One region of the Streptomyces misionensis genome, then DNA from elsewhere that is predicted to be linked to it. Evidence: riboswitches for the same ligand, from Rfam matches in the RefSeq annotation. Region 1 holds a riboswitch; each other region holds the start of a gene.
What was found. Region 1 has a riboswitch for S-adenosylmethionine ahead of thrC (threonine synthase). Riboswitches for the same ligand answer to the same signal wherever they lie in the genome.

Region 2: another riboswitch for S-adenosylmethionine. It lies ahead of BLW85_RS31490 (IclR family transcriptional regulator); the one in region 1 lies ahead of thrC (threonine synthase).
Region 3: another riboswitch for S-adenosylmethionine. It lies ahead of BLW85_RS12625 (aminotransferase class V-fold PLP-dependent enzyme); the one in region 1 lies ahead of thrC (threonine synthase).

Annotation. Positions count from the first base shown of each region.
Region 1 covers NZ_FNTD01000004.1:3,703,149-3,706,414, forward strand. Annotated here, with positions in the region: gene BLW85_RS18365 (MoaD/ThiS family protein) at 297-575, opposite strand; gene thrC (threonine synthase) at 572-1,855, opposite strand; SAM riboswitch class I at 1,874-2,018, opposite strand; gene BLW85_RS18375 (glucosyl-3-phosphoglycerate synthase) at 2,162-3,106, shown strand; gene BLW85_RS18380 (alpha,alpha-trehalose-phosphate synthase (UDP-forming)) at 3,190-3,266, shown strand, end outside.
Region 2 covers NZ_FNTD01000004.1:6,592,475-6,595,740, forward strand. Annotated here, with positions in the region: gene BLW85_RS31485 (2'-5' RNA ligase family protein) at 1-517, opposite strand, end outside; partial or broken gene BLW85_RS31490 (IclR family transcriptional regulator) at 607-1,320, opposite strand; SAM riboswitch class I at 1,516-1,656, opposite strand; partial or broken gene BLW85_RS40360 (restriction endonuclease) at 1,721-1,837, shown strand; gene BLW85_RS31500 (M1 family metallopeptidase) at 2,022-3,266, shown strand, end outside.
Region 3 covers NZ_FNTD01000004.1:2,421,273-2,424,538, forward strand. Annotated here, with positions in the region: gene BLW85_RS12620 (Lrp/AsnC family transcriptional regulator) at 1-100, shown strand, start outside; gene BLW85_RS12625 (aminotransferase class V-fold PLP-dependent enzyme) at 128-1,489, opposite strand; SAM riboswitch class IV at 1,634-1,750, opposite strand; gene trpD (anthranilate phosphoribosyltransferase) at 1,825-2,889, opposite strand; gene qcrB (cytochrome bc1 complex cytochrome b subunit) at 3,007-3,266, opposite strand, start outside.

The DNA of each region.
Region 1 (3,266 bases):
TTGGACGAGAATTCTGGACGCGACCGATCCGGAATGTGGGGAGAATTCACCAGAGTTCAGGGCAAGTCGGGCCCCTGAAAACAACACAAAAGCCGCGGAAAACCCGTGCACTTTGGCTACTTCTTATCGGGCTCGCGGTGAGGAATCGAGGGCTTCCCCTCGGTGATCCGGGGCGTGTTCCCCAACTGTACCGCGCTCAATCACACAGAATTGCCCCCTCCGCTTCTCTCACGGAGAGGGCAATCCGATGAACCTTCCGTAACCGTCCTTACCGAAGGTAATGATCGGTCATTCGGTCAGCAGCCGCCGGCGACCGCCGGGATGATCGAGATGCCCGCGCCGTCCGGGGTGACGGTCTGCAGGCCCTGCTCGAAGCGGACGTCGTCGTCGTTGACGTAGACGTTCACGAACCGGCGCAGCTTGCCCTGGTCGTCCAGGACGCGGGCGGCGATCCCGGTGTGGTTCTTCTCCAGGTCCTCGATGACCTCGGCGAGGGTGGCGCCCTCGGCGGCGACCTCGGCCCGGCCGCCGGTGTAGGTGCGCAGGATGGTGGGGATGCGAACGGTCACGCTCATGCGAGGCCAGCCTCTCGGAAGGAGTCCAGGGTCGGGCGGATGGTGGCGGTCAGGCCGGTGCCGGCCACCGCGTCGAGGGTCTTCAGACCGTCGCCGGTGTTGAGGACGACGGTGGTCTTCGCCGGGTCGAGGATCCCGCTGTCGATCAACTTCTTCGTCACGCCGACGGTCACGCCGCCCGCGGTCTCGGCGAAGATGCCCTCGGTCCGGGCCAGCAGCTTGATCGCGGCGACGACCTGCTCGTCCGTGACGTCCTCCACGGCGCCGCCGGTGCGCCGGGCGATGTCCAGGACGTAGGGCCCGTCGGCCGGGTTGCCGATGGCGAGCGACTTGGCGATGGTGTCCGGCTTCTGCGGCCGCACCACGTCGTGGCCCGCCTTGAAGGCGGTCGACACCGGCGAGCAGCCCTCGGCCTGGGCGCCGAAGATCTTGTACGGCCGGTCCTCCACGAGCCCCAGCCTGATCAGCTCCTGGAGCCCCTTGTCGATCTTGGTGAGCTGGGAGCCGGAGGCGATCGGGACCACGATCTGGTCGGGCAGCCGCCAGCCGAGCTGCTCGCAGATCTCGTACGCCAGGGTCTTGGAGCCCTCCGCGTAGTAGGGGCGCAGATTGACGTTGACGAAGCCCCAGCCCTCGCCGGCCGGGTCGCCGATCAGCTCGGAGCAGAAGCGGTTCACGTCGTCGTAGTTGCCCTCGATGCCGACCAGCTCGCCGCCGTAGACCGCGGCCATGACGACCTTGCCCTGCTCCAGGTCGTGCGGGATGAACACGCAGGAGCGCAGGCCGGCGCGGGCGGCGGCGGCGCCGACGGCGCCGGCCAGGTTGCCGGTGGAGGAGCAGGACAGGGTGGTGAAGCCGAAGGCGCGCGCGGCCTCCAGTGCCTGGGCGACCACCCGGTCCTTGAAGGAGTGGGTCGGGTTGCCGGAGTCGTCCTTGACGTACAGGCCGCCGGTGACGCCGAGTTCGCGGGCGAGGTTGTCGGCCTTGACGAGCTTGGTCCAGCCGGGGTTGATGTTCGGCTTGTCGGCCACGTCCGCCGGGACGGGCAGCAGCGGGGCGTAGCGCCAGATGTTGGCGGGGCCGCTTTCGATGCGCGCCCGCAGTTCCTCGGTGTCGTAGCCGGAGAAGTCGTAGGCGATCTCCAGCGGCCCGAAACACTCCTCGCAGGCGAAGACCGGGCCGAGCGGGACACGGTGGCCGCATTCCCGACAGCTCAGGGCGGCGGCGGGGCCGAGGTCGACGGTGGAACTGCCGGTGGAGGCAACTGTCTGCACAGCCATGGGAGGCGAGGCCCTTTCTCCTCATCTTCCTCGCGACGCATCTCGCCGCGAGACGGATTTGGCACCTTCCCTAGCCGGGAGCCTCGCTGTTCGAAGAACGAGACCGGCTGGAGGGTTGCCGGGGCTTCATCGGGCCGTGTCCCTCTGCCCCTCTGGATGAGCGGTATTCGGTTGTGTATGCGGTTGTCGGCGCGCGTGGACCCCCGACATGCGATGGTCATCGGCGTTGTTCAAGACTGTAACCGAAGGCCTGGACAGTTGAGATAGTCGTCCGTACCGCGAGACAACCGTGAGGAGCCCGGGACCGTGCTGGAAGAAGTCGAGCGCTGGCTGAGCGACCGCTCCTGGTCCGTGCACGATCGGCCGATGCACCAGCTCCTGGCGGCCAAGCAGCGCACCGGCCAGGCGGTCAGCGTGGTCCTGCCCGCGCTCAACGAGGAGGAGACCGTCGGCGAGATCGTCGCCGTGATCCGGCGCGAGCTGGTGGAGCGGGTCCCGCTGGTCGACGAGGTGCTGGTGATCGACTCCGGGTCCACCGACCGCACCTCCGAGGTGGCGGCCGCGGCGGGCGCGCGGGTGGTGCACCGCGACGCGATCCTGCCCCGGATACCCGCCGTACCGGGCAAGGGCGAGGTGCTGTGGCGCTCGCTGCTCGTCGCCGGCGGGGACGTCGTCTGCTTCGTCGACGCGGACCTGCGGGAGTTCTCGGCCGACTTCGTCACCGGGATCGTCGGCCCGCTGCTCACCGAACCGGACGTGCAGCTGGTCAAGGCGATGTACGACCGGCCGCTCGCCGGGTCGGCGGGGCAGGGCGGCCGGGTCACCGAGCTGATGGCGCGCCCGCTGCTGAACATGCACTGGCCGCAGCTGGCCGGGTTCGTGCAACCGCTGGGCGGGGAGTACGCGGCCCGGCGCTCGCTGCTGGAGCGGCTGCCGTTCCCGGTGGGGTACGGGGTGGAGCTGGGCATGCTGGTGGACGCGCTGCACCTGGTGGGCCTGGACGCGCTGGCCCAGGTGGACGTGGGGGTGCGCAAGCACCGGCACCAGGACGGGCAGGCGCTCGGCCGGATGGCGGCGGCCATCTACCGCACCGCCCAGCTGCGGCTGGCCCGGGGCCATCTGGTGCGGCCCTCGCTCACCCAGTTCGAGCGGGGGGTGGCGGGCTTCGAGCCGCGCACCTACTCGGTGGACACCGAGGAGCGCCCGCCGATGACCGAGATCGCCGAGTACGCCCACCGCCGGGTGGCGTGAAACCGGAGGTACGGCTGTTCAGGGCCGCTTTCGGGGACGGTCCGTACGTTTGAGTGTTTCCGGGCCGGGCTAGGTTGAGGACCATGGCTTCCACGCACGGTGCTGAGGTGCTGGTCGCGTCCAATCGCGGCCCGGTTTCGTACACGGTCGGCGAGGACGG
Region 2 (3,266 bases), 2.9 Mb from region 1:
GTTCCCAGACCGTCGCCGTCATGGCGGGGAGCCGGGCGGCGCAGTCGGCGGCGACCCGCCGCGGGTTCCGGGTCCGGCCCAGGGACAGGTGCGGGGTGAACTCCGCGGCCGGCCCCCGGCAGCGCGGGAACCGCTGTCGCAGTGCGCGGTGCAGGTCCGCCCACGGCGCCGCGCCCGCCGCGGCCGGGTCGAGCCACACGGTGGAGTACGCCCGGTGCCGGAAGGCGCGCACCCCGGCCAGCCGCGCGGTGAAGACCGGCACCTCGGCCGCCGCCGCGGCGAGCAGCGGGGCGGCCCGCTCGAAGTCGGTCTCCGGGACGAAACCGAAGAGCACGTTGACGTGCGGCGGCCAGCGGTGGATCTGCGGATCGTGTTCCCGGCGGACGTCCTGGAGCGGCGGCCACAGCTGGGCGGGCGGGATCCACGCCACCGCCGTGCGGGCCGTCGGGGACACGTCGAGGACGCCGGCGGGCGCGGCCCGCGCCCGGCCCCCGTCCGCCTCGCCGTCCGTACGCATCACGCCTCCTCGCCCGCGAGCACCCCCTTCTCCAGGGTGCCGCCCACCGCGTTCCCGGCGGACGTCGTCACGGGGCGCCGCTCGGGGGTCCCGGGGCGGCGAAGGGCCTCGGTGAGCCGGGCGGCCGCCTCGACGACGGTCCGCGAGAGGTGGGCGCCGGGGTGGCGGGTGAGGCGCCGGACCGGGCCGGAGACCGAGACGGCGGCCACCACCTGGCCGGACGGGCCGCGCACGGGCGCGGAGACGGAGGCCACGTCGGGCTCGCGGTCGCCGACGGACTGGGCCCAGCCGCGACGCCGTACGCCGCTGAGGGTGGTGGCGGTGAAGCGGGCCCCCCGGAGGCCGCGGTAGAGGCGCTCGGGCTCCTCCCAGGCGAGCAGGACCTGGGCGGCGGAGCCGACCCGCATGGGCAGGGCGACCCCGACGGGAACGGTGTCGCGCAGGCCGGCGAGACGCTCGACGGCGGCCACGCAGATGCGCTCGTCACCCTGCCTGCGGTAGAGCTGGGCGCTCTCGCCGGTGGCGTCGCGCAGCCGGGTGAGGACCGGGCCCGCGGTGGTCAGCAGGTGGTCCTCGCCCGCGGCGGCCGACAGTTCCGAGAGCCGGGGGCCGAGGGTGAACCGGCCCGCCGCGTCCCGGGTGACCAGGCGGAGGCGTTCGAGCGCGACGGCGAGCCGGTGGACGGTGGGGCGGGTCAGACCGGTGGTCGTGACCAGTCCGGCCAGCGTGGCGGGTCCGGCCTCCAAGGCACCGAGGATCAGGGCGACTCTGTCGAGCACGCCCACGCCGCTCGTCTTCTCCATGAATGGGTACTCCAGTCTCAGATCCGCGAGCGCGGTGGGGGCGCGCTCACGGGGGCTCCCGGGTGAGGAGCGGTGAGGTCAGCGGGGGCAGGCCGGAAGGACCGGCCGATCGCCTGCGCCGGACACGAGACGGGTACACAGAGGGGCCGGGGCGGGAAGCGCCCGGGCGTCGGACAGCACAGAGAGCACCGTGTCTCCTCATCTTTCCCGCGCCGCGTTGGCGACAGGCCGGAGTTGGCACTGATCCCGCTCGGTGACGCGCGTGTCGCACGCCGACTCGACCGGGGAGTTGCCGGGGCTTCGTAGGGCCGGTCCCTCCACCCCTCTGGATGATTCGGGAGCAACTTTACAAGACGCCCCGGTGCGCCGGTCCGGGGGAGTCCTCGGCGCCCGCGCCCGGCGGCGCCTCCACGCGGTCGACCGCCACACCCTCGGCGTGTGGGCCGCCGGCTCGCGCCCCCTGTGGGAACTCCTCCGGGCGCTCTCGCCGCCCCGCAGGCCGACCGCCCGCTCCTGAGCGGAGCACCCACGACCGTGATCGCAAAGCGAAGGTAAGGTGACGCAAAAGGGGAGGGCATGTGGTCGAGATCGCGGCGTCGCGTCCGCGGCGGCTCGCACGGCGCGGGGTGACGCCAACGGACCAGACAGGGCGGTCGGTTGACGCGGCGAAGGGGAGGACGCGCGCGCCCTTCGGCGGTCGGGTGGCCGCGCGCCACGTGGTCCTCGCGACGCTCCTGGTCCTGGCGGGCACCGCTTGCGGCGGGCACACGCCCACGGGCACGGCGGGGTCCGCCGGCGTGGGCGACACGCTCTTCCCGGCCCTGGGCAACGGCGGTTACGACGTCACCCACTACGACCTGGACCTCGACTACGTCCCCGAGACCAACCGCCTGAAGGGCTCGGCCGTGATCACCGCGCGCGCCACCAAGGACCTGTCCCGCTTCGATCTCGACTTCACCGGGATGCAGGTGCGCGGCGCCACGGTCGACGGCGCGACGGCCCATGTCACGCGCGACGGGGCCGAGTTGACGCTGACGCCGGACAAGCCGATCGGCAAGGGGCGGACCTTCCGGACCGCGATCGAGTACGACGGCGTGCCCCGCACCATCGAGGACGACGAGGGCGCGGTGGAGGGCTGGGTGGAGACCGACGACGGCGTGGCGGCCCTCGGCGAGCCGACCGGGTCCACGACCTGGTTCCCGGGCAACCACCACCCGTCCGACAAGGCCACCTACGACATCACGGTCGCCGTTCCCAGGGACGCCGACGGCGACCCGTACGACGTGGTGAGCAACGGGGAGCTGGTGGCCGAGGAGGACCGGGGGAACCGGGTCGTACGCCACTGGCGTACCGAGGAGCCCATGGCGAGCTACCTCGCGACCGTCGCCGTCGGCACCTTCGCCATCACCAGGACCCGGACGTCCGACGGACTGCCCGTCCACCTCGCCGTGGACCCCGACGAGGCCCAAGCCGCCGAGGGGATCGAGGAGTTGGTGCCGGAGGTCGTCGACTGGGCGAGCGAACGCTTCGGGCCGTACCCGTTCTCCTCCACGGGCGCCGTCGTCGACCACCTCCCCGGCCTCGGGTACGCCCTGGAGACCCAGACCAAGCCGTACTTCGACTCCGCGCCCGACGAGACGCTGGTGGTGCACGAACTGGCCCACCAGTGGTTCGGCGACTCCGTCACCCCGCGCGAGTGGAAGGACATGTGGCTCAACGAGGGGTTCGCCACCTACGCGGAATGGCTGTGGCAGGAGGACCGGGGCGGCAGGACGGCCGGACAGACCTTCGCGTCCTTCTACGACGGCACCCACCCCGAGAGCGAGGGCATCTGGGACTTCCCGCCGGCGGATCCCCCCGGCGCGAGCGAGGTGTCCGCACCGCCCGTGTACGGCCGGGGCGCCATGACGCTGCACACGGTGCGCGAGGCGGTGGGCGACGAGGCG
Region 3 (3,266 bases), 1.3 Mb from region 1:
CAAGATCCCCGGTGTCGAGGGGACCGACACCCACGTGGCGTTCCGTACGTACTCCCAGCACGACCTGGAGGCGGCCTTCGCGATCGGGCTGGACTCCTGACCGCCTGAAAGCCGCCCCGCCCGGTCCTCACACGGCGGGGACGCAGCGGCCGTCCTCGGTGCGGTACGTCCACTTGGCACCCTCGGTCACCAGCTCCCGCACCGCCGTCAGGAAGCGCTCGACGTGCTCGTCGGGGGTGCCCGCGCCGAAGCTCACGCGGATGGCGTTGAGGGACTTCTCGCCGGGGGCGGCCTCGGGGGCGCCGCACTCGCCCTGGGTCTGCGGATCGGTGCCGAGCAGGGTGCGCACCAGCGGGTGGGCGCAGAAGAGGCCGTCGCGGACGCCGATGCCGTACTCGGCGGACAGGGCCGCCGCGAAGTGGGAGCTGTTCCAGCCCTCCACCACGAAGGAGATCACGCCGACCCGCGGGGCGTCGTCCCCGAACAGGGACAACACCCTGACCTGCGGAATCCCGGCGAGGCCCGTGCGGACCCGGTCGATCAGCCGCTGCTCGCGCGCGACCAGGTCCGCCCAGCCGGCCTCGGTGAGCGCCTTGCAGGCCGAGGCGACGGCGTAGGCGCCGATGACGTTCGGGGAGCCCGCCTCGTGCCGGGCGGCACTCTCGTGCCACTCCACGTCCACTCCCCCGTCGGCGCGCCGGGTGACCCTGCGGCTGGCGCCGCCGCCCGCGAGGTACGGCTCGGCGGCCCGCAGCCAGTCGGCGCGGCCGGCCAGCACGCCCGCGCCGAAGGGGGCGTACAGCTTGTGCCCGGACAGGGCGACCCAGTCGACGTCCAGGTCGGCGATGTCCACGGGGTGGTGCGGGGCCAGCTGGGCGGCGTCCAGGACGATCCGGGCGCCGTGTGCGTGCGCGGCGGCGGCCAGCTCGCGCACCGGCCACAGCTCGCCGGTGACGTTGGAGGCGCCGGTGACGCAGACCAGGGCCGGGCCGTACGGGTCGCGGTCGGCCAGGGCCCGCTCCAGGGTCCGCACCGCCTGCTGCGGGGTGCGCGGTGCGTCGAGGTAGGTGACCCGGGAGTCCTGCCAGGGGAGCAGGGAGGCGTGGTGCTCGGTCTCGAAGACGAAGACGCGGCAGTCGGCCGGGAGCGCCCGGGCCAGCAGGTTCAGCGAGTCGGTGGTCGAGCGGGTGAAGACCACCTGGTCGTCGGCCCGGCAGCCGAGGAAGCCGGCGACCGTGCGGCGGGCGTTCTCGAACAGGTCGGTGGAGAGCTGGGAGAGGTAGCCGGCGCCCCGGTGGACGCTGCCGTAGTAGGGCGCGTAGGCGGCGACGTCGTCCCAGACGCGCTGGAGGGCGGGGGCGCTGGCCGCGTAGTCGAGGGCCGCGTAGGTGACTTCGCCGCCCGTGACGAGCGGGACGGTGACATCTCGTCCCAGAACGGGCAGCGGGGAGCAAATCGACGGGTCGGCGACAACGCTGGAGTGAGACATGGGGTGACTCCCGTGAGGACGTACGCCGAAGGGACGTACGGGAAAAAGGTGAAAGGGGTACGCGGAGGCGGGGCTCTGCGGCCCTAGCGCATTCGCTTGCTCACGGAAGGCTCCCTCGTACGACCAGGACCCCTGGGTTCGAGGGGTCCGCGCTTGCCGTAGACCTCGCTGCCTACGACCTGGTCCTCACCCGGGGCACCCCGCCACGGACGGAGGGTTGCCGGACAGTCGGCCGGGGCCTCATGACTGTCACTCATGACCTGCCACGGAAATTACGCGAAGGGGTGATCGCCCCGCAACCCGTGTCCGGATCGCGGGACGATCACCCCCGCGTCTCAGGCGTTGCTGGCCGCCACCCAGCGCTCCAGCGTCCGCTTGGCCGCGCCCGAGTCGATGGACTCGGCCGCCCGGGCCATCTGGGCGCGCAGCTGCTCGGTGAGCGAGGCGTCGGACGGCTCCAGGGCGACCAGGGCCGCCGCCGAGTTCAGCAGCACCGCGTCGCGCACCGCGCCCCGCTCGCCGTCGAGCACCCGGCGGGCCACCTCCGCGTTGTAGGAGGCGTCCGCGCCGCGCAGGGCGTCCACCGGGACGAGGTCGATGCCGACGTCCCGGGGGTCGAAGACCTCCTCGGTGACCTTGCCGTCCCGCACCACCCACACCCGGGAGGTGTCGGTGACCGTCAGCTCGTCCAGGCCGTCGTCGCCCCGGAAGACCAGCGCGGAGTTGCCCCGTTCGGCGAAGACGCCGGCCACCACGGGCGCCATGCGCGGATCGGCGACGCCCACCGCCTGCGCGCGCACCTTGGCCGGGTTGGTCAGCGGGCCGAGCACGTTGAAGGTGGTGCGGATGCCCAACTGCCCGCGCGCGGCGGCCACATGACGCAGCGAGGGGTGGAACTTCACCGCGAAGCAGATGGTGATGCCGGCCTCCTCGGCGACCTCGGCCACCCGCTTCGGGGTCAGCTGGAGGTTGATGCCCAGCTTCTCCAGCACGTCGGAGGAGCCGGAGGCGGAGGAGGCGGCGCGGTTGCCGTGCTTGACGACCTTGGCGCCGGTGCCCGCGACGACGATCGAGGACATGGTGGAGATGTTGACGGTCTTGGCGCCGTCGCCGCCGGTGCCGACGATGTCGACGGCGGGCCCCGGCACCTCGATCACGTTGGCGTGCTCGTACATGGTGCGCACCAGGCCGGAGATCTCCTCCACCGTCTCGCCCTTGGCGCGCAGCGCGACCATGAACCCGGCGATCTGGGCGTCGGTCGCCTCGCCGCGCATGATCAGGTCCATCGCCCAGGCCGTGTCGTCGGCGGACAGGTCCTGGCCGGTCAGCAGGCCGTTCAGCAGGGCGGGCCAGGAGCGGCCCGCCGCGGTGTCGCCTCCAGCGGGGGTCACAGCGATCATCAGCCGCTCCTCGTACACAGTGGTGGTCCTACGTACCCCACCCTATCGAGCCGGGACACGGGGAAGGGCCCCGTCCGCGGTGCGGACGGGGCCCTTCGGTGGCGTGGCGACGCGGGATCAGTGGTGGCCGTGGCCGCTCGTGATCTCCCTGTACTCCTCGACGGACGGCTTCGGGATCTGGTTGTCCTCGCCGTAGTAGGCGTTGGACAGCTTGACCCGGAGTCGCTCCGAGGCCTTCACCTTGCGCTCGACACCGTTCTCGTCGACCGTCGGGCCGATCTCGGCCGGCTGGTACTGGTCGTGCGCGGTGAGCGTGTGCAGCTGCTCCTGGCTGAGCGGCTCGTGCACCTCGATGAACTCACCGTGCGGCAGCCGCT